DNA from 3 places in the Marinobacter sp. es.048 genome. Region 2 is predicted to be linked to each of the others. Evidence: predicted binding sites of a transcription regulator. Region 2 holds the regulator's gene; each other region holds the start of a gene.

Region 1 (10,245 bases), on a different contig from region 2:
TCCCGAGGTTTTCTCCATGCGGAACCCGGCGTCGATCAGGGCTCGACGAATCCGGCCGACCGAGGTGAACGTCGCCAGGGTAGTGCCCGGCTTACTGTGGGCTCGGACCTGGTTAATGGTGGTTTCCAGCCACATATCCGGATTCCTGGCGGGGGCAAACCCGTCCAGAAACCAGGCGTCGGCGTGAAAATCCAGGGATTGCCAGGCGTCATTGATGTCGCCGAAAAACAGCGTCAGTCGAACCCGCCCTCCGGCCAGAACCAGTCGGTGAGCCCCTCGTACCAGTGGCGGGTAATGCGATAGTAATTCATCAGCCAGCACTTTTAACTCTGGCCACAAGGCCAGGGCCCGGGCAAGGTCCTCCCGGGTCAGGGGGAAACGTTCCACGGAGACAAAATGCAGGGTGGCGTTATTGGCTGGAGCCCGGCTCTGCCAGGCCTGCCAAGCTGCCAGAAAGTTCAGGCCGGTCCCGAAGCCGTTTTCGGCAATAACAAAACTTCCGCCCTCGGGGACCCGCGAGAAACGCTCCGGTAATTGATTATGCTTCAGAAAAACGTGGCGAGTTTCCTCCAGGCCATTGTCACGGCTGAAGTAGACATCGCCATACCGCTTCGATTCCGGGACCCCATCGTGCCAGGCAAGTTCAGCGGGCTCGATCCCCGGGGGCAAAGGAGGCCAGGTCACGGTGTCAGCCTTCGGATTCAACCACAGTCACGGTTTCAATGGTCACAGGCTCAACCGGCACGTCGGCCATACCCTGTTTGCGGGTGGTCTGTTTGCGGGCAATCGCATCGACAACGCCCATGCCCTGGGTCACCTTGCCAAAAACCGCATAACCCGGGCCGCGAACTCCGGCGTTCAGGAACCCGTTGTCCGAAAGATTGATAAAGAACTGGGACGTTGCCGAATCCGGCGCGCTGGTCCGAGCCATGGCAATGGTTCCACGGAGGTTCGGCAGTGTTTTTGTCGCCTCATTGCGGACGGGCGCCCGAGTCGATTTGCGGGAGAGATCTTCGGTAAAGCCACCGCCCTGGATCATGAATCCGGGAATAACGCGGTGGAAAATGGTGCCGTCGAAAAAACCATCCCTGGCATATTGCAGGAAATTGGCGACCGTATCCGGGGCGACATCCGGACGTAGCTGAAGTTCAATAGCGCCCTCGCTGGTCACCATACGAACCATCGGCAGAGGTTCACTGGCGGACTGGTCATTGTTCTGGGCCAGCACCGTGGTGGTTGGCATCAGTAAGGCGAGGGCCGTAAGCAGTGCGGGAGTCACAGTTTTCAGGGGTTTTACCATGTTTGTCATTTGCAGCCGTTCTCCGTGTTACTAGCAGGAGTGTTTCCTGCGACAAATCCGCGAATTCTGTTTTCAGGTGCCAGATCTTACCAGAAGGTGACAGTAAAACGGGGACTGTGTCCACGTACATTGTGTTGTGATCGGCTAACCTTCCGGGTATCGGGAGTTATGGACCACATTGGCCGGGCCGGGTAGTACGGTTTTCACTATTCAAAAGGAGACACTGGGTGAGAATCCGTCAGGGATTTGAAGAGAAATCACGCCTTGGGCGACTGCTTATCAATCGTGGCTATGTGTCCAAAGGGCAGGTGGCAGAGGGGCTGAGACTTCAGCGTGAAACCGGGCAGCGCCTGGGTGAGGTGTTCATCCAGGCCGGCTGGATCAGCGAAAAGGAACTCTACCGGGTTCTCAAGCATCAATCCCGTTACCGTAACGCGGCGGCCCTCGTCACGATGGTGACGTTGCCCTTCCAGCCCATGGTTACCTTTGCGGCGAGCAATTCGGCTGAAGCGTCACAATCGGCGCTCGAAGCGGGCGAGCTCTATGAAAGGGGGAATCTTGCCCCGCTGAGTGAAACTGAGCTGGCGACAATTTCCGGGCAGGGAGACCCCACCCTGCTGCAGCGTATCGGCGTTGTCAGCAGTATGGCTGAGAATCCAGGGAGTAGCGGCGAGCAGGGAGGCGAAGGATCGGCGGATGTGATCGAGGGCCTGAAGCTTGCCGCCAACATCTTCGTACCGGTTCTGAATTTTCTGGATTCAGATCTGACTATTTCTGGAGTGCACTACCGTTATGGGGAGCCTCGTTACCGGGTCAGGGAGGATGGGGCTTTGATGCTGGTGTTCCCGGAGCGAATCGAGGAAATCAGGATGGACAACATCCGGGTCACCGGGAGCCAGGGTGCCTCAATGGGTAACGTGAGTATCCACGACATCCGTTTTCATCCGGACTCACAGATGACCATTTATACCCGGTGAATCTCCAGACAGGCCGGTTTGCCAGGGCCCTCATCAGGCGCTGGCAAGTACCGTGCTGCTTGATACCGTGGTTTGCTGTCCCTGGGCGCCGTAAAGCTTTTGCTGGCCGGTGGCGCCCCGGAAGATGTCGGTAAGTTTCGACAGGCGTTTCTGGAGATGGCTGATCACCCGACCGTTGGTCTGGTTCAGCGTCTGGCAAGCTCGAAGCTTCTGGTCGGCTTCCTTCCAGAGTTGGAGAAGATCAGAAAAGCCGGCGCTGCGGATAAAACGTGAAGGTTCACCGCTCTCAGGGCGGTATCCCATCTGGACCAGTGTCCGGATTTTCTGTTTAGCGCGTTCCCGAACAGCACTCAGCAGATCGTTCTTTTCTTTTGTCAGAGCTTCCAGCTGGCGCAGGTCGGAATTTGCAAGGCAGGTCTTTTCCCTTTCGAGAATATCAGCCAGTGTTTCCAGCTGACTGATATCCTGAGAAAGAAGAGTCTTCAGATCATCAATTGCGGCCATGGTTTACTCACCCAAAAATGCTTTCATCCATCTCAAGCATTTTCTGGGCCAGTTTTTCGGCGTCAATCTTGTAAGTGCCGTTCTCTAGGGCGGAGCGGATTTGTTCAATGCGGTCGTCATCCATTTCCGGATAATCGCCCAGCTTTTGTTCAAGCTGCTTTAGATTCTTGGCCTGATTGCTCAGGCTGACGTTCTCACCCCGGGCGCCCTGGGCCTGGGTTTTCGCCTGTTCGTTGGTTGCCGGCTGGGTATTCTGAGTGCCGGAGCTCTTGTCGGCCGTGGTTCTCTGGGTGTTGACCTGGCCGGGGCCAATTCCATTTAAGTCAACTGACATATCTGTACCTGCTTGCCTGTCGCGCCACGAGAATGCGGCGCTTACTCGAGTTTATGTCTTCTTAACGGCGGCGCCGCGAAAACCTTTAGTAATTTTCAGTCGTTTTTTTGTCTATTTTTACTGCCGGGTTTGCGGCAGAGGTTTGCCGCTCCGGCAAGCCTCTGCCGAGCCCGACCTACATCGGAATTTCGACGTGGCCGGGCGCAACAACGCTGGCCTTTATTGTGCGGGACGATCGCAGATTCTCTACCAGAACCTGCTCGCCAACGCTGGCGCTTGCCAGGGCTTTGCCCCGGGAACGTACTGAAAATCCGCCTGTTTTGGCGGTAATGATAACATGATCGCCCCGTTCGACCGCATTCGGGGCCGAAAGCATGTCCGGCGTAACCCGCGAGCCCGCGTTGACTGCCCGTCGCACCTCCATGCCAATGGCTTGTTGCGAGTCTGTAATAACGCCCCGCCTGGACGCGTTGATTTCAACCGACTGTTTTGTCAGTAGGCCTTCTGTTATCCGTTCTCCCCGCGTGAGCGGCCGAGCCGCCACCAGGGCCGGTCCATGGATAGAGACCGAAGCCGTGACGAACATCCGCCATGGGCGAGCTCCTTCGCAGGCTACGAGTATAGATGGGCTGGTGCTTTTCCAGGGGTCACCGCTGAATTCGACACTCAAAGGCTTTTCGCATTCGGCAAGGGCAAGGCGGTTGTCGATCGAGCCGGGTTCGAAGGAGACGGTATAGCCTTCCACGGCCTGTTCGGCCGCGAAGTTCTCGAGAAATTCCAGGGTCGCTTTCCGAATCTGTTCAGCGGTCGTCTCAGCCAGGAGCGGGCCGCTCAGGCCAGACATTAGCAGTAGTAGAGCGAAATTGGTGATGCGCATACGTATCAGTTTGTCCTATGCTGTCAACAACAGGGCAGAAAAGCCCGAATCAGGCTAATGATTCGAGAAAAGTGGCCGTTAAATTGGCTAATCCACCGCTGATATGACGGGTTTCCGTCGATCAGGCTATTATTCAGCGATCAGCAAGATATATGCCGTTGTAATTCCGGCAAGCCAGGAGAATCGAAATGGCAGGGGTTTTGGACAGTGTTAACCAGCGCACTCAGATGGTCGGAAAGAACCGTCTCGAGTTGCTCCTTTTCCGTCTCAGGGGCCGTCAGATCTACGGGATCAACGTGTTCAAGGTGAAAGAGGTTCTGCAATGTCCGAAGCTGTTCTCCCTGCCCAACAGCCAACCGGTTGTTCGAGGCGTCGCTCATAGCCGGGGTGAGACCATCCCCATTATTGATCTGAGCATGGCGATTGGTCTGCCCGGTATCCCCCAGGAAGAGCTCTCCACCAGTTTCGTCATCATCACTGAATACAATCGCAAAACGCAGGGTTTTCTGGTGAGCGGCGTCGAACGGATCATGAATATGAACTGGGAAGAAATCCTGCCTCCACCCAAAGGGGCCGGCAAGGATGTCTATCTTACCGCTGTCACAAAAATAGATGATAAGCTTATTGAAATCATTGACGTAGAGAAGATTCTTTCAGAAGTTTCTCCGCTTGGGGAGGACGTAACCGAAGCCGTTCTGAGCAAGAGCGCGGAGCGGGTGCCCGGGCATCTGCCGGTGTTGGTGGTGGATGATTCGTCCGTGGCCCGGCGCCAGATACAGCGGTGTCTCACCGCAATTGGCATGGAAGTGGTTCTGAAAAACGACGGTAAGCAGGCATTTGAATATTTACAGGAAATAACTGCGGATGGCTCCCGGGCCAAAGATCACTTCTCTTTGATCATCTCGGATGTCGAGATGCCGGAAATGGATGGCTACACCCTCGTCACCAAGGTGAAAGATGACCCGGCGCTTTCGGATATGTTTGTTATGCTGCACACCTCACTCAGTGGTGTGTTCAACCAGGCCATGGTGAAGAAGGTCGGAGCCGACGACTTTATGGCAAAGTTCAGTCCGGACGAGCTGGCAGAGCGAGTAATGGAAATCATCGACCAGGGTTGATGGAACCGCTCAAAGATTCACTCAGAACAGAGACCCAATGAAAGCGGAAATAACGCCACAGGAGTATGAAGCCTTCAAATCGTTCCTGCAGGATGCCTGTGGGATTTTACTGGGCGAAAACAAACAGTACCTGGTAAAGAGCCGGTTGCGCAGGATTCTCGAAGAGAACAACCTGAATACGCTGGGTGAACTCCTTGACCGACTCAAACGCCCCGGGCGGGGAGGTCTTAAAGAGACGGTCATCGATGCGATGACAACCAATGAAACCCTGTGGTTCCGTGACAATCACCCTTTCAGGATTCTCCAGGAGAAGCTGCTTCCCGAATTCGCAGAGCGCAACTCAACGCAGCCTTTGCGTATCTGGTCTGCGGCCTGCTCAACCGGTCAGGAGCCTTACTCGATTGCCATGATCGTTGAGGAGTTTCGTCGGGCGAGGCCCGGGAAGCTCCGGGATGTAAAGATCACCGCGACGGATATCTCCAAAAGCGTTCTTGATGTGGCTCGCAAGGGCGAGTACGAGATGCTTGCCATTGGGCGGGGGCTCTCGCCAGAGCGCCAGAAGCAGTTTTTCACGCCGTCCCAGAACGGTGGCTGGCAGATCAAACCCCAGATCAAGAGCATGGTGGAGTTCAAGGAGTTGAACCTGCTTGAGCGTTATATGCTGGGCAAGTTCGATATTGTGATGTGCCGGAACGTCCTGATCTATTTTTCGGCGGACCTGAAAAAAGACATTCTTACCCGGATGCACGCTACCCTGAACCCGGGCGGATACCTGGTTCTGGGAGCCTCGGAGTCGCTCAACGGCTTGCCCCATCTCTACGAGATGGTGCAGTGCCATCCCGGAATCATCTACAGGAAAAAGTAACCCATGCCCCTCAATGTCTGGGTCCTGGTTGCCGCTCAGGCGCTGGCCATGTGCACAGCGCCTTTTATTGTTTTTATCGGCAGCATCCAGGGCCGAATGCTCGCTCCGGCGCCTGAATACGCAACGCTTCCCGTGGGTCTGGTGGTGGTCGGTACTGTGCTGGCGATAAAGCCAGCAACCTGGTTGATGGAACGCATCGGACGCAAGCGTGTAATGCTGCTCGGCGCGATCATGGGTATTGTGGCGGGTCTGTTGGGTGCGTTGGCATCCTGGTCCGGTCTGTTCTCATTGTTGTGTCTGGCGGCAGTCGTCGGTGGGACCGGCCTTGCCGTTGTTCACCAGTACCGATTTGCTGCGATGGAATCCGTGGCACCGGGTATGGCCGGCTCGGCCGCCGCTCGTGTACTGCTGGGTGGTCTGGTGGCTGCCTGGCTCGGGCCGGAAGTTGCGGGCTTGGGCAGCGGCGCCGATGAGCAGTATCCGTTTCTGATCAGCTGGGTTGCGCTGGCGGTTGTGCAGGGCGCCGCGCTGTTGATTCTTGGTGCTGGCTACCGGGCAGGCGCTGAGCGGGTTCAGGAATCACGTCCGGGCGGAGGACGTCCCCTGCGGGAAATTCTCGTGAACCCATTGGTTTGGACCGCAATCAGTGCTGCCGCCATTGGCTATGCGGTGATGAGCTTCATTATGACGGCGACGCCGCTGAGTATGACCGGGGTGGCTGGGCATGACCTGGACGATGCCAAGCGCGTGATCCAGCTCCACATCATGGCCATGTATCTACCTTCGCTAATCAGCGGCTGGCTGACTCGTGTTGTTGGCATACCTTTAATGATGGCGGCAGGGTTACTGGCGTATCTGGGCTGTATTGCGCTGGCGGCCAGTGGCGTGAGTTTCCACCACTATCTTTCCGCCTTGTTGTTGCTCGGTGTCGGCTGGAATTTCCTCTTCGTTGGCGGCACAACGCTGTTGCCCCGGGGCTACCGGGATGCGGAACGTTTCCGTGTGCAAGGCCTGAACGACATCATGGTCTTCGGTTCCCAGGCGACCGCGGCACTGTCAGCCGGCGCCATTTTGAGCTGGCTGGGCTGGGGCGGCCTGGTCATGGTTGCCGTACCCTTCCTGATACTTCACGGGTTGTTGATGACGTTGTGGCTGTTGCGGGAACGAACGCCCGAAGCTGCAGTTAACGGGAGAGAGTAATGCTCATAGATTTCGACGGAATGGATCCGAAGGACGCCTACCACATCCTGACTCAGACGGTGATTCCGAGGCCGGTCGCCTGGGTGTTGAGTGAAAACCCCGAAGGGGACTTCAATCTGGCGCCATTCTCGTTTTTTACGCCCATCACCAGCAATCCCCCTTTGCTGATGATTTCCGTTGGTAAAAAGCCGGCGGAGGGCGTTTCGAAGGACACCCGGGTTAACATTGAAGCGAGAAAGCATTTCGTCGTTCATATCGCTCATCGGGATCTCGCCGCGGCGGTCACTGAATCTTCACGAACCTTGCCCCATGGCGAATCTGAACTGAAAAATCTTGATCTGGAACTTGTGGATTTCGAAGGTTCGAATCTGCCTCGGCTCAAGGACTGTCATGTCGCTTTTGCCTGTGAACTCTACGATATCAAGGAAATTGGTGCTGGGCCCCAATCACTGGTATTCGGGAAAGTCACCCGGGTCTGGGTATCGGATGAGGCGGCCCGCTACGATGACAAGAATCGCCTGACCTTCAATGGCGCCGCAATTGATCCGATTGGCCGTCTGGGTGGAAGCGAATACGTCACCTTCGGTGAGGTTCTCAAGGTTCCACGGCCATCCTGAGCCGGGGTAGGGTAAAGCAATGGAACAGCTGAATCTTCGCCACCTGTACTATTTCTGGGTGATCAGCCGGGAGGGCTCAATCGCTCGGGCCAGCGAGGTGCTGGAGCTGGCGCCGCAGACCCTTAGTGGCCAATTAGCCACGTTTGAAGCCTCTGTGGGTGGTCGTCTTTTTTCGCGGGAAAGGCGCAAGCTGATCCTTACGGACCTTGGGCGGCTGATCCTTGGCTACGCTGATGATATTTTCGCCCTGACTGGCGAGCTTGCTGAAACCCTGCGGCTTGATCCGTCCGAGCGCCCTCTGACGCTGCGGGCCGGCGTATCTGCATCCATTCACAAATTGATTGCCTACTACCTGCTGCAGCCCGCCATGGCTGGCGAGCGCTCAGTTCAGCTCGAATGCCAGACGGGCCGCACCGAAGATCTGGTGCTGAGCCTGAAACGCAAAGAGCTGGACCTGGTGCTGACAGACCGCATGCCGAAGCTGCAAGAGGATGGCAACCTGACGGTACACCCGCTGGCCGGTTCCAGCATGAGCCTGTTTGCTGCACCGGAGCTGGCGAGAAAACTTAAGAAGGGTTTTCCGGAATCCCTTAATGGTCAGCCACTATTGGCCAATGCCACCGATGCGCCGTATTTCGAGCGACTGATGAACTGGTTTTCCCTGAACGGGGTTCGCATGAAGCTCGTTGCCCGGGTGGACGACAGCGCTCTCATTAAAGTGTTCGGTAGCCAGGGCTATGGCGTTTTTGCTGCGCCGACATCAATCCGCGAGGAGGTCTGTCGTCAGTATGAGGTTGAACAGATAGCCTCAATCGACGAGGTGATGGATGAACTGTTTGCCATCACCCGGGGCCGAAAAACCGCCCATGAGGGCGTTCGTGTCATTGTTGAAGCTCATGCAGTCAACGAGCAAGTCTGAAAGCATCGAATTTATCGATGGTAAAAGATGACAAAAGCTTATTTTATCGAACTCTGTTCCTGTCCATTATGGCGTTGTGAAAGGCAGCAACCCAAAGAGGAGCAGCAGCTATGAAAACCATCCACAAATTCCGTCTGGAACCGGGCAAAGAGCCGACCACGCTCACGCTCAAAGAGGGTTACAGGGTGGTGCGCAGCGAATACATCGTGCCCCACAAAGCTGTTTACCTTTGGGTAGAGCAGCCCCTGAGCGTCACCACACCGACCCTTGAGCGCCAGTTTCGAGTCACTTTCTCGGGAGAACCCGTGCCCGACAGCTTCGAGCATCTCGATACTGCGCTGGATCCATTTGGCCCTGAGGCGTACCACGTGTTTGCGGTCCCCGCGGACGAAGAAGCACTCTTCAGCCCGGTATCAGAAGGCGCAAGCAATGACGCGTTCAGCAGGCAGAACTGGCAACCCACAGCGATCTCTTAGCCACTTCAGGGCCCTTCGGGGCCCTTTTTTATTTCGCCTCGATCGGTAGATGACCGGTTTTTACCCAGATGATTGTTTCCTGATCCACGAATGGATGATGCTGACTCAAATGCGGGCTGCGAATCCAGGTGCCGGCGGGGTAGCGGCCATGCTCGTCGCAGAATTCTCCGGACAGCACGAAAATTTCCTCACCTCCGAAGTGCCGATGAGGCTGAAAAACTTCGTTGGCCGGCCATTTCACCAGGGCCACATGTTCGTGCTCGAACTCATGCAATGGCATCACCTCAAGACCGCCAATACCTGGTAGCCAAGCCGTATGCTTTGTGTCGATGCATACCGTTGCCTTATCACGCTCATCGAACTGATGGAGCTTGACCAACAAGGTGCAGCCCTCCTTGCTGTACGGAGCGTGCCCGCTGCCTGGCGGATTACGCAAGTAGGTGCCGGCCGGGTAGTCGCCGGTCTCGTCGGAAAATACCCCGTCCAGAACCAGGATCTCCTCGCCCAGGGGATGCTCATGTCGATTGAAGGACGCGCCAGGCTCGTACCGGACCACACTGGTAGCATGACCACGCTCCGCTTCCTCACGGGCAAGGGGCTTCCTCAGAACCCCGCCGGCAGGGCTGGTAACCCACTCCTGCTCTTCGGTGCGGATGATGACCTTCTTGGAAAAGTCCATGTTGAGCATTGCGAACCTCAAAACCAGCTGTGATTGGAGTGTCTAATTACGCGGGCACCAGCCCAGCGGATGCCTCTATTTAATCAGGGCCTGGATGTTCCGGAACTGCGGATGCTTGCAGTGGCGCATCCACTCGAACGCCACCATCTCAAGCGTTACGATCCGGGCGCCGCTTTCGCTCAAGCGATCCAGCGCTACATCGCGATCAAATTCGTTACGGGACCCGGTGGCATCCGCCACCACCCAGACCTTGTAGCCGGCATCAACCAGGCTCAGTGCCGTCTGCATCATACAGACATGGGTCTCGCATCCCCCTATCACAATGTGCTGTCGGCCCTCGGGCAACTGGTCAACGAGGCCATCCGGGCAGGCATCAAAA
Region 2 (10,245 bases):
GGGCATTCCCATTATGCTGATGGGTTTGCTGGGTATGATGATTCTGCCTATGCCGGCGTTCCTGCTGGACGTGTTCTTTACTTTCAATATCACCCTTTCGATTGTCATTCTACTGGTGTGTGTCTACGCCCTCCGGCCCATGGAGTTCGCCTCTTTCCCCACAGTTCTGCTGGTAGCCACGCTCCTTCGCCTCGCCCTGAACGTGGCCTCCACCCGGATTGTTCTTCTGAACGGCCACGAGGGCGGTGACGCCGCCGGTAAGGTGATTGAATCCTTCGGTGCGGTCCTGATTGGTGGCAACTACGCCGTGGGCCTGGTGGTGTTTGCGATCCTGATGATCATTAACTTCCTGGTGGTGACCAAGGGTGCCGGCCGGGTATCCGAGGTGAGTGCGCGTTTTACCCTGGATGCCATGCCCGGAAAACAGATGGCGATTGATGCGGATCTTAATGCTGGCCTAATCAATCAGGACGAAGCCAAGCATCGTCGTTCCGAGATTGCACAAGAGGCGGATTTCTACGGCTCCATGGACGGTGCTTCCAAGTTTGTGAAGGGCGACGCGATTGCCGGTCTGCTGATTCTTGCCATTAACATTATCGGCGGTATTGCCATCGGTATGCTGCAGCACGGTCTTGATTTCGGGCTGGCCATGGAGCGCTATGCGCTGCTGACCATTGGTGATGGCCTGGTGGCACAGATTCCCTCGCTGCTGCTGTCCACGTCTGCGGCGATCATGGTTACCCGGGTAACCTCCAGCCAGGACATGGGTGGGCAGATCCTTCAGCAGATGTTCAGTGCCCCTAAGGCCCTGTCTATTGCAGCCACCATCCTGATTATCCTGGGTCTGATTCCGGGCATGCCCCATGTGGCCTTCCTGGGGCTTGGTACCCTGGCGGGCGGTGCTGCCTGGTATATCTGGAAACACCAGAGGCAGACCGTCGAGGAAGAGGGTGCATTTCCGTCGCGGGGCGCTGGCGGTTCCGCACCACGGCCGGCGGGTCGCGATCTGCCTCCCGGCGGTGATGCAGGCGGCGATCAGGGGCGCCAGCTGCCGGCACCCGGCGAGACCAAGGAACTGGGCTGGGACGACGTGTCCACCGTTGATATCGTCGGTCTGGAAGTGGGCTACCGGCTGATTCCGCTGGTGGACAAGTCACAGGGTGGCCAGTTGCTCAGTCGCATAAAGGGTGTTCGTAAAAAGTTGTCCCAGGATCTGGGCTTTCTGATGCCCTCGGTTCACATTCGAGACAACCTGGATCTGATGCCCAACGTCTATCGCATTACGCTGATGGGCGTGACCATTGCTGAGGCCGAAATCCATCCGGACCGCGAGCTGGCCATAGACCCCGGCCAGGTGTTCGGAAAAATAGAGGGGATTGAGGGCAAGGATCCGGCGTTTGGTCTGGATGCCAGCTGGATCGAGCCAGACAAGAAAGACCAGGCCCAGACCCTGGGGTATACCGTGGTCGATGCCAGTACGGTGGTTGCCACCCATCTGAACCAGGTATTGCAGAAGCACGCCCACGAACTGCTGGGTCACGAGGAAGTCCAGAAGTGGCTGGATCAGCTGGAGAAGATTTCTCCAAAGCTGGCCGAGGAGCTGGTGCCCACCACTGTGTCCATCAGCCTGCTGCTGAAAGTGCTGCAGAACCTCCTGAAGGAAGAAGTGCCGATCCGGGATATGCGGTCCATTGCCGAGGCCATCGTGAACGTGCATCCGAAGAGCCAGGATCCGAAACTGCTGACCACCGTTGCCCGGCAGTCCCTGCGCCGGATGATTGTTCAGAGCATCTGCGGCAACGAATCGGAGATACCGGTGATCACCCTGGATCCGGATCTGGAACAGTTATTGCTAAAGTCAGTTCAGCAGAGTCAACAATCCGGCGGTCAGGAAGATATTGGCCTGGTTCTGGAGCCGAATATGGTTGAAAAGCTCCAGCGCTCCCTGCAGGAGAGCGTCCAGCGCCAGGAGATGCTCGGCAAACCAGCCATCCTGCTGGTGTCCGGGCCCCTGCGGCCGGTTCTGGCGAAATTTGCCAGTTATGGGGTAGAGCGACTGCACGTGCTCTCGTACCAGGAAATTCCGGATAACAAACAGATTACGATCGTGGCGTCCGTTGGCCAGTAACGGCGCGGATGACAGAGCGGACAGCGCCGGCACGGCGTTGCCGGTGGAGGAAGAGGCATCATGAAAGTAAAACGGTTTTTTGCTCAGACCATGGCAGAGGCGCTGAAACAGGTCAGTGAACAGATGGGGCCGGATGCCGTGATTCTTTCCAACCGTCGGGTTGATGGCGGTGTCGAAATAGTGACGGCGCTGGACTACGACGAAAACATGGCACGGCAGCGACTGGGTAATCAGGCGGAGGAAGCAACCAACGGGTCCCGTCTTGCGGAGATGCAGGCGGAGCAGCACCGCCGTCTTGAGGACGAGTTGAGCCGCTCCCGTGACCGCATCCGTGAAGTCAGGGAAAAGCGTGCCGCCCACGGAGCCAGCTACGCCGACGCGTCATTTGCTGCTGTTCAGGACGCGGCGAGCGGTGGTTTTGATGACATTGAATCTGTGCCGCAAGCGCCCCGGGCAGCCTATTCCGATGAGCTGGCGCAAATGCGCGCCGAGATCAGCTCCCTGAGGGACATGATGCAGGGCCGTCGGCCGCAACCGGAGCCGGAGGTTTCGGCAACCACCGCGGTTCAGCAGCGGCTGGCTGAGCGTTTGCAGGAATTCGGTCTCGGCACTGATCTGGCTGGGTCAATTTCCCGGCGCCATAAGGCAGGGCGCTTGGAAGATGGCTGGAAACAGTCCCTGAAAATGCTGTGTACCGGCGTCCGGACCTCCCGCATGGAGTGGCTTGATGAGGGTGGCGCCTACGCGCTGGTAGGTCCCACCGGTTCCGGCAAGACCACCACCATTGGCAAGCTGGCGGCTCGCTACGTGCTCAAGCATGGCTCCGACTCGGTGGCCCTGGTTACCACCGACCGATATCGGGTGGCCGCGCATGAGCAGCTGTTCGTGTTCGGTCGTATCCTGAATGTGCCGGTTCGGGTGGTGGATGAGAGCCACAGTCTGGATGATATTCTCGACGAGCTTTCAGACCGTCATCTGGTGCTGATCGATACTGCCGGGCTGACCAGCGCTGACAAAGGCTATCAGGAACAACTGGCCGAACTGGCTCGCAGCCATCACAATATCAAAACCCATCTGGTCGTCTCGGCAACCAGTCAGCCTCGCATCATGAAATCCGTCTGGCATTGCTATAAGATGGCAAATCTTGCGGGCTGTGTAATGACCAAAATCGACGAGGCCCTGACGCTGGGCGAGTCTCTCGGGTTTGTGATGGAAACCGGTCTGCCGGTAGCCTATTACACAGACGGCCAGAAGATTCCTGAAGACCTGCACCACGCAGAAGCCGTTCCGCTGGTGCGGTTGGCCGTGGATCGGCTGAAAACACTCCAGCAACAGCAAGCGGTCGCAGAGGGCCTGAAAGAGCACGCCTGAGACCGGACAGATTGACAGCAGGCGTCGGAGAAAAAGCCGGCGAAACGTGGCGAGAGACCAAAAACAGTATGAGCAGAGCACATCCGGTACAGGTGATTGCAGTTTCCGGCGGAAAGGGTGGTGTCGGCAAGAGTAACGTGTCGGTGAACCTCGGAATTGCCCTGGCGCAGAAAGGCCGGAGAGTGGTGCTGCTCGACGCCGATCTGGGGCTCGCCAATATCGACGTCTTGCTGGGCATCACTGCCAATCGCAACCTCCAGGATGTTCTGGCGGGCGATTGTGATCTAAAGGACGTTCTGGTGAATGGTCCCGGCGGCATCAAGATTGTCCCCGCCTCTTCCGGTACCCAAAGAATGACCCAGCTCAGCCCCATGGAGCATGCAGGGCTGATTAATGCGTTCAGCGAACTGGGTGATCAGATCGATGTCTTGATCGTTGATACCGCCGCCGGGATTTCCGAATCAGTGGTCAGTTTTCTGAGGGCCTCCCAGGAGCTGTTGCTGGTGGTGTGTGACGAGCCCACGTCCATTACCGACTGTTACGCCCTGATCAAACTCATGAACCGCGAGTACGGCACCAATCGGTTCCGTATTCTTGCCAACCAGGTACGAAATGAACAGGAAGGCCGGCATCTGTTCGAAAAACTGACCCGGGTCACCGAGCGCTTCCTTGATGTGGCACTACAATATGTTGGAATAGTCCCCTACGATGAGGCTGTGAAGAAAGCGGTTCAGCGACAGCGCGCGGTACTGGACGCCTATCCAAGGGCGAAAGCATCCCTGGCGATCAAGGCGCTGGCCGACAAGGTTGATAGCTGGCCGCTGCCGTCCTCTCCCCGCGGGCACCTGGAATTTTTTGTGGAGCGGCTCGTCGAAGTCTGAATCGGATCCAGTCAAACAAGAAACCGGATACATGGCATTGGCGAAAAACCTCGGAATCTATAACCAGTCGGGTGCGCAGAAACCGTCTCAGCTCGTTGAGCAGCATGCCCCGCTGGTCAAGAAAATTGCCCTTCACCTGATGGCCCGCCTGCCCGCCTCCGTTCAGCTTGAAGACCTGATGCAGGCCGGCATGATCGGCTTGCTTGAGGCCGCCCAGCGTTACAGCTCCGCCAAAGGTGCCACCTTCGAGACCTATGCCGGTATCCGGATTCGCGGCGCCATGGTGGATGAAATCCGCAAGGGCGACTGGGTTCCCCGTTCCGTGCATCGCAACGCCCGCCGTATTTCCCTGGCCATCAAGGCCGTTGAAGACCGTCTTGGTCGTGAAGCCCAGGACCTGGAAGTGGCTGAAGAGCTGGGTATGGGGCTGGCCGAGTATCACTCCTACCTTTCCGATTCGAACAGCGGCCGACTTTTTAGCCTCGATGAGCTCAATGAATCCGGAGAGCTGCCGATAGAACAGACAGAGACGCAGGATAATCCCCTGGAGGGGTTGTCCTCCGATGCCTTCCGGCGCAGCCTCGCTGAGGCCATTGAAGACCTGCCGGAGCGGGAAAAGCTGGTGCTGAGCCTGTATTACCAGGAAGAACTGAACCTGAAGGAGATTGGCGCCGTGCTCGGCGTCAGCGAGAGCCGGGTAAGCCAGATTCACAGTCAGGCTGCCCTGCGCCTTCGGGGACGGCTGTCGGATTGGCGCCACGAATCGGACAGCTGATTGCGTTCAGTCTGTGTCCGCGCAGAGGCAGTCTGTAGTTTTTGGTAACCGATGCTTTACAACCGAAGCAAAGGTCTGACAATAAGCGGTTAAAACAGCGGCCTGCTAGACTTTGAACGCGAAGGTCAAACGAATTCCGGGTGTCACTAACTGGAGGTCCCATTGGACAAAAACATGAAAATCCTCATTGTGGACGACTTCTCCACAATGCGACGGATCATCAAGAATCTGCTGCGTGATCTTGGCTTCACCAACACCGATGAAGCTGACGACGGCAATACGGCGCTGCCAATGCTTAAAAGCGGCAAATACGATTTTCTGGTGACCGACTGGAACATGCCAGGCATGTCCGGTTTCGATCTGCTCAAGGCCGTTCGGGCTGACGAAAATCTGAAAACCCTGCCGGTATTGATGGTAACGGCTGAGGCGAAGCGCGACCAGATCGTTGCTGCTGCCCAGGCGGGCGTGAACGGCTATGTGGTCAAACCGTTCACTGCCGCGGTGCTCAAGGAAAAGATTGAGAAAATCTTTGAAAGAATCCAGTAACCAGAGGTCGGATGGCTCTCATGAGCGATAGCAAAAAGAACCATCGGGGCCTTGAACCGGAGGTAACGGAAAAGCTTCAGCGGCAGGCAGCAGAACTGGCAGAGAGTGTTGATGCGGGGGATTATGCCAAAGCCATGACCCTGATCAATGAACTCAGCGAGGTCAGGGATCAGAGTCTGTACCGTGAGGTAGGGCGATTGACCCGGAGCTTGCACGAAGCGATCCGGAACTTCCAGATTGACCCCCGTAACGCCGAACAGCAGGAAGCACTGTCGAAGATGACAGATGCCTCTGATCGCCTCGAGTACGTCGTGCAGATGACCGGTGAAGCGGCCAACCGGACCATGGATCTGGTTGAGGAAACCATGCCTGTGGCCAATGCCCTGAGAGACGAAGCAGCCGCCTTGCGTGATGAGTGGCAGCGTCTGCGTCGCCGGGAAATGCAGCCGGCCGAGTTCCGCGAGCTTTACGGGCGGATTGATCGCTTTTTCGTCAGCATGGCTACGGACGCCGACACCATGTACAGCAACCTCTCGGAAATCCTGCTGGCTCAGGATTTCCAGGACCTGACGGGCCAGGTTATCCAGAAAGTAACCGCGCTGGTGAAAGAGGTAGAGGAGCAGATGCTCAGCCTGGTGGTGATGGCCAGTCATGTGGACCAGCTCACGGGCACGGTGCACCAGATTGAAGAGAAGGAAGAGTCTGCAGAGAAGGGCGTCGGGCCCCAGATCAAGGCCGATGAGCGTGAAGATGTAGTCTCGGGACAGGATGACGTAGACGATCTGTTGTCCAGTCTCGGTTTCTGAATAAAGAGGGTAACGCATGGCGTTTGATGCTGATGAAGAGATTTTGCAGGACTTCCTGGTAGAAGCCGGCGAGATCCTCGAAAAGCTGTCAGAGCAGTTGGTAGATCTTGAGCAACATCCTGACGACAGTGATCTGCTTAACGCCATCTTCCGTGGCTTTCACACCGTGAAAGGCGGCGCGGGCTTTCTTCAGCTTGAAGCGCTGGTGAATTGCTGCCATTCCGCCGAAAACGTTTTTGACACCCTGCGCAATCACAAGCGCAAGGTGGATTCAGAACTGATGGACGTGGTTCTCGAAGCCCTGGACAACGTCAATGCGATGTTTGAGCAGGTCCGTAATCACGAGGAGCTGACACCGGCCCCGGAGGAACTGATTGTCCGTCTGGATGCCCTGGCCCAGCCGGAGGGCGAGGGGGTACCGGCTGCTGCGCCCCAAGCTGAGCACGAAGAGAGCGAATCGGCAGAAGACGGTGGTGACATCACCGACGACGAATTCGAGCAGCTTCTGGATGCATTGCAGGACGAGAAATCCGGAGATACTTCATCGGTTTCAGGTGCCGGATCGGCCGAGGGCGAGAAGGAAAGTTCCGGAGACGACGAAATTACCGACGACGAATTCGAGGCGCTGCTGGACCAGCTGCACGGAAAAGGGCAGTTTGCCGGTGCACCAGCGGGCGAGGAAGAGGCTGTCAGCAAAGAAGAAAAGCCGGCCGCCAAGGCCGAGGGCGGCGATGACCTGATTACCGACGACGAATTCGAGAAACTGCTGGACGATCTTCACGGCAAAGGCGGAAGCCCGACAGCGGGGGGAGAGCCCTCAGCGCCGGGACAGCCCTCAGCTCCTGAACAGCCTGCAGCTCCGAAAGAGCCGGCAAAGCCAAAAGCAGAGGCGCCGAAGCCGGCCCCCAAGCCAGCAGGGAAGCCGGAAGCCAAAGGCGCTGCTGCACCGGCCATGCCCGCGCGCGAGCAAGCTCCTGCTGCGGAAACGACGGTTCGTGTCGACACCAAGCGCCTTGACGACATCATGAATATGGTGGGGGAGCTGGTGCTGGTGCGTAACCGCTTGCAGCGTCTGGGTGCCGAAAGCGAGGACGAACATATGCACAAGGCGGTGTCCAACCTCGATGTGGTCACCACCGATCTCCAGTCTGCAGTGATGCAGACCCGCATGCAGCCGATCAAGAAGGTGTTTGGCCGGTTCCCCCGGGTGGTTCGTGATCTGGCCAGGAATCTCAAGAAAGAGGTCAACCTGGTGATGCATGGTGAAGACACCGACCTTGACAAGAACCTGGTCGAAGCACTGTCTGATCCGCTGGTTCACCTGGTTCGGAATTCGGTCGATCATGGCATCGAAGCCCCGGAGGTGCGCGAGAAAGCCGGTAAGCCCCGCCAGGGTACCGTCACCCTGTCTGCCGAGCAGGAGGGGGATCATATTCTCCTGTTCATCGAGGATGACGGCGCCGGTATGGATCCGGAAGTGTTGCGCCGAAAGGCAGTCGAGAAGGGTATCTACGAACAGGATGCTGCCGATCGGCTGACTAATTCTGAGTGTTTCAACCTGATTTTTGCCGCCGGATTTTCCACCAAGGAGCAGATTTCCGATGTCTCCGGTCGTGGTGTCGGCATGGATGTGGTGAAAACCAAGATTGGCCAGCTCAATGGTCAGTTAAGCATCGAATCGGAACTGGGCAAGGGTTCCCGGATTGTTATCAAGGTTCCGCTAACGCTGGCCATCATGCCGACCCTGATGATCATGCTGGGGGACCAGTCCTTTGCGCTGCCGCTGGTCAACGTGGTCGAAATCTTCCATCTGGACCTGACCAAAACCAACATTGTCGATGGACGTGAGTGCATTGTGGTTCGGGAAAAGGTATTCCCGCTGTTTCATATCAAGCGATGGCTGGTTCGTGGCGGTGCTTCCCCGGAGGTGCCCGAAAACGCCCATGTTGTCATCGTGGCCATGGGTACCAAACAGGTGGGCTTTGTTGTCGACCAGTTGGTCGGGCAGGAAGAGGTGGTGATCAAGCCCCTCGGGCGGGCGCTCCAGGGCACGCCGGGGATGGCGGGCGCCACCATTACCGGCGACGGCAGGATTGCGCTGATTATTGATGTTCCCAGCCTGCTGCAACATTACGGCTGAGCCGCATCCGGCAGGTGACATTGCCAGAGAACTATGGATTGGGTAGGAGAAGTGGATGACAGTTTCTGTCCTGGTCGTTGACGATTCAGGGTTTTTTCGCAAACGGCTGACGGAAATCCTGACCAGCTCTGGCCAGATCAAGGTGGTTGGGGCTGCTACCAACGGTCGGGAAGGCGTGGAACTGGCCGAAAAGCTGTGTCCCGACGTGATCACCATGGATTACGAAATGCCGGTGATGGATGGCATCTCCGCTGTGCGCGAAATCATGCGCAAGCACCCCACACCGGTGCTCATGTTCTCTTCGCTCACTTATGAAGGCGCTCGGGTAACCCTCGACGCGCTCGAAGCCGGCGCCGTCGATTTCCTGCCAAAGAATTTCGAAGAAATTGCCCGGGATAACAGCCAGCTCCAGAAAATCCTCATCGATCGAATTCTTGACGTGGCACGCAGTCGGCCCGGAAACCGGCCTGCGGCTCCGGCCCGTCCCGAACCGTCGGCGCCAGCTTCCCGGGCGCCAGGCACGCCGGCCCGTCCCCGTCCGGACATCACGCCGCGCCAGCGCCCAGACACACAGAGCCCTGCGGCTCCGGTCGGGCCCGAGGCACCAAGGCGTCACTCCCGCCGGGGCGGGGCCAAGCATTACGCGGTAGTTGGTATTGGCACCTCAACCGGCGGACCTGTTGCCCTGCAGCGGGTATTGACAACGTTGCCGGCAACGTTTCCGGCACCTATCGTGCTGGTGCAGCATATGCCGGCCAGCTTTACGCCGGCCTTCGCCGAACGTCTGAACAAGCTCTGCCGGATTGAAGTCCGGCAGGCCGAGGATGGCGATATGTTGCGGGCCGGGCTTGCTTTGCTGGCACCCGGCGGTAAACAGATGATGGTTGAGAATCGGGGTGGGCAGGCCAGGATCCGTATCCTGCCCGGAGACGAGCGACTCAATTACAAGCCCTGTGTGGACGTAACCTTCGGTTCACTGGCCAGGAGTTTTCCGGGCAAGACGCTGGGTGTCATTCTCACCGGCATGGGCTCGGACGGCAAAGAAGGTTGCCGGATGATGAAACAGAGCGGGTCCGACGTCTGGTCGCAGGATGAAAAGTCGTCGGTTATCTACGGCATGCCCATGGCGGTCGCCAAGGCAGGGCTGACAGATGATGTGCTATCGCTGGACGAGATCGGGCCACGCCTGGTTGAAGGTGTCTGCTGATGGATATCCTGAGTCTGCTCGGGGTCGTACTGGCTTTTGCCGCCATACTCGGCGGCAATCTGCTTGAAGGCGGGGCCGTTAGCTCCCTGTTCAACGGGCCGGCAGCCATTATTGTTATTGGTGGTACCCTGGCCGCAACTATTCTGCAGACCTCGTGGCCGATGCTCAAACGGGCCTTTACCCAGGTGCGCTGGGTATTCGTCCCGCCGTTCATTAACCTGGAAGACGGAATTGGCAAGGTCATCGACTGGAGTGTCAAAGCCAGGAAGCAGGGCTTGCTCGGCCTTGAGGGCCTTGCCGAAAGAGAACCGGAACCTTTTGCCCGCAAGGGATTGCAGTTGTTAGTGGATGGTGCCGAAACCGAGACCATTCGGGGCATCATGGAAGTGGA
Region 3 (10,245 bases), on a different contig from region 2:
AAACTGGAAACGGTTTACGATGAAATCGAGGCCGCCGGTCACCCCAAGCCTGCCATTGTACCCATGAACTTCGAGGGCGCCGCGGTTAAAGACTACGAAGAACTGGCCATGACCCTTGAAGACAATTTTGGTCAGCTTGACGGTTTGCTGCACAACGCAGCGATTCTGGGCGATCGCAGCCCCGTGGAGCTGTACGACCCGGAAACCTGGAACAAGGTCATGCACGTAAACGCAACGGCACCGTTCCTGCTGAGCCGGGCAATGATCCCCCTGCTTCGCAAATCCGACGACGCCTCGGTGATCTTCACGTCCTCTGGTGTCGGCCGCAAGGCGAAAGCCTATTGGGGCGCCTACGCCGTCTCCAAGTTTGCCGTCGAGGGCCTGAGCCAGTTGCTGTCCGAAGAACTGGACGACGAACGTCACAATGTCCGGGTGAACAGTCTGAACCCCGGCGCGACCCGTACCAATATGAGAGCCCACGCCTACCCGGCGGAGAACCCGCAGCAAAATCCGGCACCGGAAGACCTGATGCCGATTTACCTGTATCTCATGGGCAAGGACAGCCAGGGCATCAACGGCCAGAAACTGGACGCACAGCCGAAATAATGGAACTGCTTTTCTACACAACATCCCAGTGCCACCTGTGCGAACTGGCCGAAGCCCTGCTTGTAAACACGCCCATGCCGGAACCAATCCCGGTAGACGTGGTAGACATTGCCCAGTCCGAAGAGCTGGTGGAACGCTACGGCACCCGTATACCGGTGCTGAGACGCAACGATACCGGTGCAGAACTGGACTGGCCTTTTACCAGGGATGACTTACTTACATTCCTGCAATGAGGATTGCCTGACATGTTGATGGTTATTTCGCCTGCCAAAACGCTGGACTACGAGAGCCCGCTGGCGACCAGTACCTATACCCAGCCAGAGTTCCTCGAGGACGCCTGTGAACTGGTAGACCAGCTTAAAGATCTGGAGCCGCATCAGATCAGCAATCTGATGAGCATCAGCGACAAGCTTGGACAGCTGAACGCCGAGCGCTTCCAGAACTGGCACACACCTTTTACCCCCGAGAATGCCCGGCAGGCTGTACTGGCTTTCAAGGGTGACGTGTACACGGGCCTGGACGCCCAGAGCTTCAGCGAACAGGACTTCGACTTTGCCCAGCAGCATCTGCGCATGCTTTCCGGTCTGTATGGCGTCCTGAAACCGCTGGACCTGATGCAACCCTACCGGCTGGAAATGGGTACCCGGTTCGAGAATAACCGTGGCAAGGATCTGTATGCCTTCTGGGGCAACAAGATCACAGAGAAGATCAACCGGCTGCTTGCGGATGACGACGGCGTGCTGGTCAACCTCGCCTCCAACGAGTATTTCAAAAGTGTAAAGAAGAAAGACCTTGAAGGCCGGCTGATTACCCCCCAATTCAAGGACTGGAAGAATGGTCAGTACAAGATGATCAGCTTTTATGCCAAGAAAGCCCGGGGGCTGATGTGTCGGTTTGCCATTCAGAACCGCATCACCCAAGCCGACGATCTCAAGGGATTCAACCTCGAAGGCTATTACTTCAGCGAAGACCAATCCGATAAGAACAACTGGGTTTTCCTGCGGGATGAACAGTAATCCACGTTGAAATCGGAGTCAGCAATGAACGAAGCAATGTTTTCCCAGATCGCCATGCTGGTGTTTCTGACCGGCCTTATTGTCTGGATGGGTTTCATCGTCTGGGATCTGGCCAAGAAATCCCAGGCCGGCAAGTTCGGCACCATCGCACTGTTTACGGTGCTGGGCGCCGGCGTTGTGGGCTTTATCGTTAAAACCGTACTCGTAGAGATCATGCAAATATGAAAGACAAGGACCAGCCCTGATGTGGTTTCGCAACGCCCGCGTATTCCGATTTACCAAACCCTTTGATATCTCTGCCGAAGAGCTGGAAGAAAAGCTCCAGGCCGACGCCTTCAAGCCCTGCGGACCTCAGGAAACCAGCCGCCAGGGCTGGGTTCCGCCCCTGGGCAAGCATGGCGAACAGCTGGTTCACAGTGCCAACGGCTATCACCTGATTGCCCTGCGCAAGGAGGAAAAGATTCTTCCCGGCCCGGTGGTGAAAGAAGCGGTTGAGGAGAAGGCCGAAGCCATAGAGTTCGAGCAGGGCCGGAAGGTCCGACGCAAAGAAAAGGACGAAATCAAGGAACAGGTAATGCTGGAGATGCTGCCCCAGGCCTTCTCCAAGAACCGCCGCTCCTTTGCCTACCTCGCCCCCCAGGACGGTGTTCTGGTGGTCGACGCGGGCTCCGCCAAGCAGGCGGAAGATCTGGCCTCGACTTTGCGCAAGAGCCTTGGGTCACTGCCGGTTCGTCCACCCGCGGTGGAACAGGCACCGGCTTTCACCTTTACCGGTTGGCTGAACGAATCCATCGACCTGCCCGGCAAGGTGGTTCTGGGCACTGAATGCGAACTCAAGGATCCGTCTGAAGATGGCGGCGTGGTGCGTTGCAAAGGCCTGGATCTGAAAGCCGATGAAATCCGCAACCATCTGGATGCGGGCATGCAGGTGACCAAGCTGTCCCTGACCTGGGACGACAACGTCTCCTTCGTGCTGGATGAAGAGCTGGGCATCCGTCGCCTGAAATTTGGCGAAACACTCCAGGATCAACTGGACGATGTCGACGTGGACGACCACGCTGCCAAGTTTGATGCGGCTTTCACGCTGATGACCCTTGAGCTGTCCCGGCTGATTCCAGGGCTCCTGGAAGCGCTCGGCGGCGAAGATCGCTCTGCGATTGTCGAAGAGTAAAGTCGTAAAACCGGGTCAGATACCCTTCTTGTCTGCCCCGGCCTCCCTTGCACTCTTCAGTGGGCGCTCTTTCCCAGCCGCTCTCGCTGCCAGTCTTTTTCCGGTTCGTTCAGGACCAGCCGCAGATCCATCACTTCCTCTTCGGTATTGAACTTGATTTCAAAGCCCAGATGTTCCGCCAGCTGCAGCATTGGACGATTATCCGGCAGCACATTGCCCACCATTTCCACGGTGCCCCTGGCCCGGCAGTAATCGATCATCTTCTGCATCAGGGCAACGCCGAGGCCTTCGCCCTTCATTTTATCGTGCACCATGACCGCGAACTCGCATTGCAGGTTATCGGCATCGGTCCAGGTACGAACGGTCCCCAGGGTTTCCTCGCCTTCCCCGTCTTCCCTGGGCGCGTTGGCAATAAAAACCATCTCCCGGTCGTAATCGATTTGCACCATCTGGGCAACGTCTTCCCGGGAAAAATGCTTGCGATACTGGAAGAACCGGTAACGAATGGATTCCGGCGACTGCAACTCATGGAACGCCCGGTGGGCAGGCTCATCTTCCGCCAGTACCGGTCGAATGATGACCCGGCGCCCGGATTTGGGCAACACAATCCACTCTTCGAGCTCTCTCGGATAAGGCTGAATAATTGGCCGGCCCGGCTTGTCGGCCAGGTTGATGGCGATATTCACCGCCACGGCACCCTGCTCGTTAAAGAGCAAAGGCGAGATTTCCAGGCCCTGAATCTCCGGAATATCGATTACAATCTGGGATAGCGTCACCAGGGTCTCAGACACCGCCCGGATATCTTCCTCCGGTTTCAGACTGTGTTCTTTAAGGAGTTTGTACATGTAGGTACGGCGCAGAAGTTCCCGGGCCAGCACCATATTCAGGGGCGGAAGGGCAATCTGACGATCAGTCATGACATTGATCTGGGCGCCGGCGGCGCCACACACCACCAGGGGGCCAAACAATGAGTCCCGGGTGATACCGACGCTGAACTCGATCCCGCCCACATGCTGGTAGGAACGCTGAACCGCAAACCCGAGGAAGCCACTGTTCGGAAAGTGGCTCCGGTATTCCTTCATCAGGTAGCGGCAGGAATCCATGATCGCTGCTTCGCTGTTGAGCTTCTGTACCGTGCCCTTGTACCGACGCTGGGTCGGGCTGAGGTTCAGAAAGGGGTGGCAGGCCTGCTCATGAATGATGGTGATGTCGATGGGACGCCGCTCAACCGCAAAAACCTCCAGAACCTCTTCCACGTCATCGCAATACATGGTGTCGATGGTGCTGATGCCATAATCCCGCACCAGATCCCGGGCTTCCCTGTTCGATAGATGATACCGACCTGAGCGCAACGTCCTGCTGACCACGTGACGGGTATGGGTCCGGTCAGCAAAGTGATCGGTAAAGGATTCGGGCGTTTCCGTCAGCAGCCGCTGAACCCTCTGGTGACGCACGTGCTGCATGAATGCCATGACAGCTTTTTCGGGATTGAAGAACGATGGTAGCCCGGCCCGGTAGAACTCTTCCCGGGCATCCATAACCGTACTCTGGCCGAGCCAGCAGGTGAAAACGTTCAGGCGGGTTCCCTTGGAGGCCTGCACCACCGCATCTGCAATCTGGAGGCTATCCTCAGTCAGACTCGGCGCATACATCACCAGAACGTTTGCCACTTCCGGATCCTTGGCCAGGATCTTGATGGCCTTACCATACAATTCCGGCGAGGCGTCGTAGTTGAGGTCAATCGGGTTCTTACGGGTCCAGTAAGGTGGCAGCAGCTCGGCCAGGGCCCCGACACTGGAATTCGACAGCTCCGCGAGTTCACCGCCCAAATCCGCCAGCCGGTCCACGGCCAACACTCCCGGGCCAACCCCGTTGGCCATGATCGCCAGCGTCTCGCGGCGCAAGGGACGCATTCGGGTTAACGTCTCGAGCGCATCGAACATCTGGCCGAGACCGTCCACACGGAGCACACCTGCCCGCTGAAGCATGGCGTCATAAATCGGATCGCTACGGGTCAAACCATCAGGCAAGTCATGAGGAAACCATTCGGATTCCGGCACTCGGCCGGATTTGACCGCAATCACCGGCTTGGTCCGGGAAGCCACCCGAACCGCCGACATGAAACGCCGGGCATTGGGAATGTTCTCGATGTGCAGCAGAATCGCGCGGGTCTGGGTATCCTGCGCCAGGTAGTCGATCAGGTCGTCGTGATCGATGTCCATACCATCGCCCAGGGTCAGGAAGTAGGAAAACCCTACACCACGGGCGAATGCCCAGTCTATGACCGAGCTGGCAATGGTGCCGGACTGGCCGACGAAAGCAACCCTGCCCGGGATCGCGCCCATGTGGGCGTAGGTGGCGTTCAGACTGCGGGCCGGAACCATCAGACCAATGGTGTTGGGGCCAAGTACCCGGATACCGGTTTCACGGGCGGCTTCCCGTACTGCATACATCAGTGGTTGCCCGGTTTTGCTGTGAGTACGTGACATGCCACCGGTCATCACAATCACGGTGCGCACCCCGGCCTCCCCCAGCCGCTTGATGGTCTTGGCCACAGTATCCGGAGGCGTACAGATGATTGCCAGATCCGGGGAAAAGTCCATTTTCGAAACTTTCTTGACGCAGGGAACCCCGTGCACGTTGTCGTAATCGTTCTGGTTGACCACCAGTAACCGGCCCGGATAGCCGCCCCCCATCAGGTTCCGCAACACCATACCGCCAAGGTTGTCTGCCCGCTCCGACGCACCGATCACCGCAATGGATGCGGGATTAAACAGGCTCTCCAGATACCGGGTGCTCAAGCTGACTCTCCTTTGTATGCGGCCGGCAGACCGTTGGGGAAATAAATGCAATAAAACAGGTTACTTATGAGTGTAACTGTTATCTTAGGCCTTGATACCCCGATGTGAAATGACTATCGCCCTTATAAGACCAAAGAAACACGGCATCGTGCAGTTTTCCCTGATAAGCTTGAAGAAAATATAAGCATATCGAAGGCAGTCCGAGACGTATGACCACGGCATTCTTTTCCCACGATGACTTCATGAAACACAACATGGGGCCGGAACATCCGGAAAGCCCTGAGCGGCTGGCGGCCATCATCAGCTACCTTGCTGATACTGGCCTGGACCAGAAGCTGGACTGGGTCCGACCGGAAGAAATCACCCGTGATCAGCTTCTGATGGTGCATCCGGAGAAATATCTCCATCAACTGGACCTGATGCAACCGACCCGCGGCCGCGTGTTTACCGATCCGGACACGGCCATGATGCCCGACACCCTTCGAGCCGCCCGTCTGGCAGCAGGTGCCAATGTCCAGGCCGTGGATATGGTTATGAGCAGCCAGGTTACCAACGCGTTTGTTTGTGCCCGGCCGCCTGGGCATCATGCCGAGCGGTCGAAATCCATGGGATTCTGTTTTTACAACAACGTTGCCCTCGCCGCCATGCGCGCCCTCACCTTTCATCATTTGGAGCGGGTCGCGATCATCGATTTCGACGTGCACCAGGGCAATGGCACCGTAGACATCGTCGGTGGCGACGACCGTATCCTGATGTGTTCAAGCTTCCAGCACCCCTTCTACCCGCACTCCCACGTGCACCGGCAGGCCGACAACATCGTGAATATTCCGATTGAGGCAAACTGTTCGTCTGAAGAGTACCGGAAGCAGGTGGAGGCGGGATGGCTGAAACGCCTGAATGAATTCAAACCGCAGTTGATCCTGATTTCGGCGGGTTTTGATGCCCACCGGCTGGATCCGATGGCGGAACTGAATCTGGATACGGAAGATTATCGCTGGCTGACGGAAATGATTGTGAGTGTCGCCAGTGAGCACAGCAATGACCGGATCATTTCCACCCTGGAAGGCGGGTACCACCTGCGGGCCCTGGCGGAAAGTGTCAATGCCCACCTGGAAGTACTGGACTCGGTTTACTGAAGCCGATCAGCCCCTGGGTTCACCGCCATAGCCATTGGCCTGCTGCAATTCCGGGCGGTCACCGGCCCGTTGCAGGCGGATATTGGTGCGGCGGTTATCTGCGGGCCGGTTGGATACCGGGTACTGGTCGCCGTGGGCCCGAACGGTAATCATGTTTTCATCAATACCGCTCGCCTTGAGGTAGTCGGCCACCACATTGGCGCGATCTTCGGAAAGCGCACGGTTGTCGATCCGGCTTCCAATGCTGTCACTGTGGCCATCCACGAAAATCCTCTCAACCGTGGAATCGGCGTTCACATAACCCACGATGTTATCCAGTAGTTGCCTGTCGGCATCGGACAGTTGCGTGCTGCCGCTGGCAAAAGGAACCCTCGAGCGCTGGATCTGATCAAAGTTCACAGGCAAAAGATTGGATGTACAGCGCTGGTAACGCTGGTACTCGCCGGCAAAGTTGATGTTGGAAACCTGAACCCGAACCGGGCGACCATCAAACCAGGATTCCCTGGTTACTGTCGGGCGCATCCCATCCAGCAGACCGTGGGCAACAACAAACGCCCGACGAGTATCCAGCGAGACCTGACGGCGATCATCAGACACGTTGACCGTACCCAGGGGCTTCGGCGTCACTCCCGGACGCCAGGCCGGAGCCTCCACCACAAGACTGCCCCGCCCCGGTCGCATCAGTGCAGAATCTGACTCCAGGAAAAAACTGAGACTTTCACCCGCGCGATGATTGAACACCGCCCGACCGTAACCGGGAACCTCGTGCACCAGCCGGCATTCGAATACCGACTCGGCGAGATACCACTGGCTGTTCTCGATTCCAGCGCCATAGCTGGCAGCCTGCGCAGTTGCTGGCAGAAGCAACACGGGTAGAGTGGAAGCCAGTACAGTATTCAGAAGTTGTCCAGGGCGAAATCCCATAGAGCTAGCCATCAGTGTCCGGAGTTAGCAGAGTCAAACTGTTTAACGGCCTGAGCCCGAGGTTCTTTAGTCACCAACCCGAAAACAATCGCCGCCGCCTTCTGGTATAATTCGCCAAATTTTTCCGGCCCCCTGATAACCGGGCCCAAAGCTCGCCTCGCCAAAGGTATTGCGGACAACTGCCATGACAGAAAAGCTTACCCTCACCCGCCCCGACGACTGGCACCTGCACGTCCGGGACGGCGACATTCTGACCGACGTGGTACCGGCCACGGCAGCCTGCTTCGGTCGCGCCATCATCATGCCCAACCTGGTACCACCGGTGACAACCGCCACTGATGCCACAACCTACCGGGAGCGGGTTCTCGCGGCTGCCGGCGGCAGCGTGTTCGAGCCGTTGATGACTTTGTACCTGACCGAGAGCATGACACCGGAAACCATCCGCGAGGCCAAAGCCGCCGGCGTTGTGGCCGCCAAGCTTTACCCGGCAGGTGCAACGACCAATTCCGACTCCGGTGTTAAGGATATCCGCAATATTTACCCGGTTCTGGAGGCCATGGCTGACTGCGGCATGCTGCTGCTGGTTCACGGCGAAGTCACCGATACCGACATTGACATTTTTGACCGTGAAAAGGTATTTCTTGAGCGGGTTCTGGCCCCTACCCTCGAGGCCTTCCCGAATCTCAAGGTTGTGCTGGAACATATCACCACGGCTGATTCCGCAGAGTTTGTCCGGCAACACACTGGAGGCAATCTGGGTGCAACACTGACCCCCCAGCACCTGATGTATAACCGCAACCATATGCTGGTCGGCGGCATTCGCCCGCACCTTTACTGTCTGCCAATTCTCAAACGCAATCGCCATCAACAGGCGCTGAGGGAAGCGGTAGCCAGCGGCGACAGTCGCTTTTTCCTGGGCACGGACTCAGCCCCCCATGCCAAGGATCGCAAAGAAGCCGCCTGTGGTTGTGCCGGATGCTACTCTGCCTATGGCGCCATCGGCCTGTATGCAGACATTTTCGAAGAGCTTGGCATTCTGGACAAACTCGAAGCCTTCGCGAGTTTCAACGGCGCTGATTTCTATGGTCTGCCGCGGAATACAGATACCATCACACTGGTTCGCGAACCCTGGACCATGCCGGCAGAGCTGCCTCTGTCTGACGGAACCATCGTACCTCTCAAAGCTGGTGAAACCGTTCACTGGAAGCTGGCGTAAACCTGACTTATTCCTTCTCACACACGGCCAAGACCGGAGCTTGAGTGACTGACGAAAACAAACCACCGCATCCCATGTCCCGCCGCTTCCGCGGGTTTCTGCCTGTTGTAGTCGACGTGGAAACCGCAGGATTCAACCCCGAGCGGGATGCCCTGCTGGAAGTGGCGGCGGTAATACTGACCATGGACGGCGACGGCTGGGTGCGACGAGCAGAAACCCACGTACAGCAGATTGATCCTTTCGAAGGCGCCAATCTGGAGCAATCCGCCCTTGATTTCACCGGCATCGACCCGTGGAATCCGGAGCGAGAGGCGGTACCCGAGCGGGAAGGACTCAGCGAAATTTTCAGCCCCATCCGTAAAGCGGTGAAAAACCACGACTGCAAGCGGGCCGTTCTGGTGGGCCATAACGCCACCTTCGACCACAATTTTATCTTTGCAGCGGCGCTGCGGGCCGACATCCGGCGCAACCCGTTCCATCCTTTCTCGACCTTCGACACCGCGACTCTGGCAGGCCTGGCCTATGGCCATACCGTTCTGGCCCAGGCCTGTAAGCTCGCAGGCATTCCATTCAGCAACAAGGAAGCACACTCCGCAGCCTATGACGCGGAAAAAACCGCGGATCTGTTCTGCGGCATTGTGAATCGCTGGAAAGAGCTGGGCGGCTTTCCGCCTCCGGTGATCCCCGCAGAGACCGAGTAACCGCCATAAAAAAACCCGCCGCAGCGGGTTTTTTAGTTGTGCGCCAGGCATAAGTGTGAAAGTCACGCCTCGTACTCAGCTGACTTTAAACCGGGACAGGGAATCTTTGAGCTGATGAGACAATTCCGCCAAGTCACCACTGGCTTTGGATATCTGGGCCATGGCCTGTTTGGTCTCAAAGGACTTTTCAGTAATTGTAGATACGTTGCGCGTTACTTCTTCGGCCGTGGCTGATTGCTCTTCGGATGCCGTAGCAATCTGCTCGGCCATACCGGACATCCGGGTGACCTCGTCCACTGCCTCGCGGAGCTGCAATACAACGGCTCCTGCCCGCTCGGAAATACCTCTGGCCTGGGCGCTGCAGCGGGTAACCACCTTTGAAGCACGCTCCGACGAATTGACCAGAGTTTCGATGGAACTACTTATCTCCTCGGTCGCCTTCTGGCTATTCTGGGCCAGGCTGCGCACCTCATCCGCAACCACCGCGAAGCCCCGGCCCTGTTCACCGGCCCGGGCCGCTTCAATGGCGGCATTCAGAGCCAGCAAGTTAGTCTGGTCGGCGATGGACTTTATCGAATCCAGAACCCTGGTGATGGATTCCATATTCTTTCGCAAGTCCGCTATGCCGGCCTCTGCTTCCTCCAACTCCCTGGCCATAGCACGAGTGTCAGCAG

Evidence for each region. The regulator FliA, encoded in region 2, starts transcription of late flagellar genes. The targets are predictions, from matches to a motif close to CTAAAGTTTNNNNNNNNNNNGCCGNTAA.
Region 1: the regulator FliA is predicted to act here: its motif matches at 3,177-3,204, upstream of flgM (flagellar biosynthesis anti-sigma factor FlgM).
Region 3: the regulator FliA is predicted to act here: its motif matches at 7,697-7,724, upstream of CFT65_RS14485 (flagellar protein MotY).

Annotation. Positions count from the first base shown of each region.
Region 1 covers NZ_FYFA01000002.1:394,497-404,741, reverse strand. Annotated here, with positions in the region: gene mnmC (bifunctional tRNA (5-methylaminomethyl-2-thiouridine)(34)-methyltransferase MnmD/FAD-dependent 5-carboxymethylaminomethyl-2-thiouridine(34) oxidoreductase MnmC) at 1-684, opposite strand, end outside; gene CFT65_RS12925 (peptidylprolyl isomerase) at 689-1,309, opposite strand; gene CFT65_RS12920 (pilus assembly protein PilB) at 1,528-2,277, shown strand; gene CFT65_RS12915 (flagella synthesis protein FlgN) at 2,311-2,781, opposite strand; gene flgM (flagellar biosynthesis anti-sigma factor FlgM) at 2,789-3,115, opposite strand; gene flgA (flagellar basal body P-ring formation chaperone FlgA) at 3,291-3,992, opposite strand; gene CFT65_RS12900 (chemotaxis protein CheV) at 4,181-5,110, shown strand; gene CFT65_RS12895 (CheR family methyltransferase) at 5,148-5,975, shown strand; gene CFT65_RS12890 (MFS transporter) at 5,979-7,175, shown strand; gene CFT65_RS12885 (flavin reductase family protein) at 7,175-7,792, shown strand; gene CFT65_RS12880 (LysR family transcriptional regulator) at 7,812-8,711, shown strand; gene CFT65_RS12875 (DUF7352 domain-containing protein) at 8,822-9,187, shown strand; gene CFT65_RS12870 (cupin domain-containing protein) at 9,216-9,875, opposite strand; gene CFT65_RS12865 (isochorismatase family protein) at 9,942-10,245, opposite strand, start outside.
Region 2 covers NZ_FYFA01000001.1:1,999,729-2,009,973, forward strand. Annotated here, with positions in the region: gene flhA (flagellar biosynthesis protein FlhA) at 1-2,128, shown strand, start outside; gene flhF (flagellar biosynthesis protein FlhF) at 2,189-3,499, shown strand; gene CFT65_RS09275 (MinD/ParA family protein) at 3,568-4,380, shown strand; gene CFT65_RS09280 (RNA polymerase sigma factor FliA) at 4,412-5,155, shown strand; gene cheY (chemotaxis response regulator CheY) at 5,318-5,701, shown strand; gene CFT65_RS09290 (protein phosphatase CheZ) at 5,722-6,507, shown strand; gene CFT65_RS09295 (chemotaxis protein CheA) at 6,524-8,647, shown strand; gene CFT65_RS09300 (protein-glutamate methylesterase/protein-glutamine glutaminase) at 8,703-9,854, shown strand; gene CFT65_RS09305 (flagellar motor protein) at 9,854-10,245, shown strand, end outside.
Region 3 covers NZ_FYFA01000002.1:743,453-753,697, forward strand. Annotated here, with positions in the region: gene CFT65_RS14450 (YciK family oxidoreductase) at 1-606, shown strand, start outside; gene CFT65_RS14455 (glutaredoxin family protein) at 606-839, shown strand; gene yaaA (peroxide stress protein YaaA) at 852-1,622, shown strand; gene CFT65_RS14465 (DUF2788 domain-containing protein) at 1,647-1,847, shown strand; gene rdgC (recombination-associated protein RdgC) at 1,867-2,793, shown strand; gene CFT65_RS14475 (GNAT family N-acetyltransferase) at 2,850-5,594, opposite strand; gene CFT65_RS14480 (histone deacetylase family protein) at 5,804-6,730, shown strand; gene CFT65_RS14485 (flagellar protein MotY) at 6,737-7,654, opposite strand; gene pyrC (dihydroorotase) at 7,839-8,870, shown strand; gene rnt (ribonuclease T) at 8,915-9,571, shown strand; gene CFT65_RS14500 (methyl-accepting chemotaxis protein) at 9,647-10,245, opposite strand, start outside.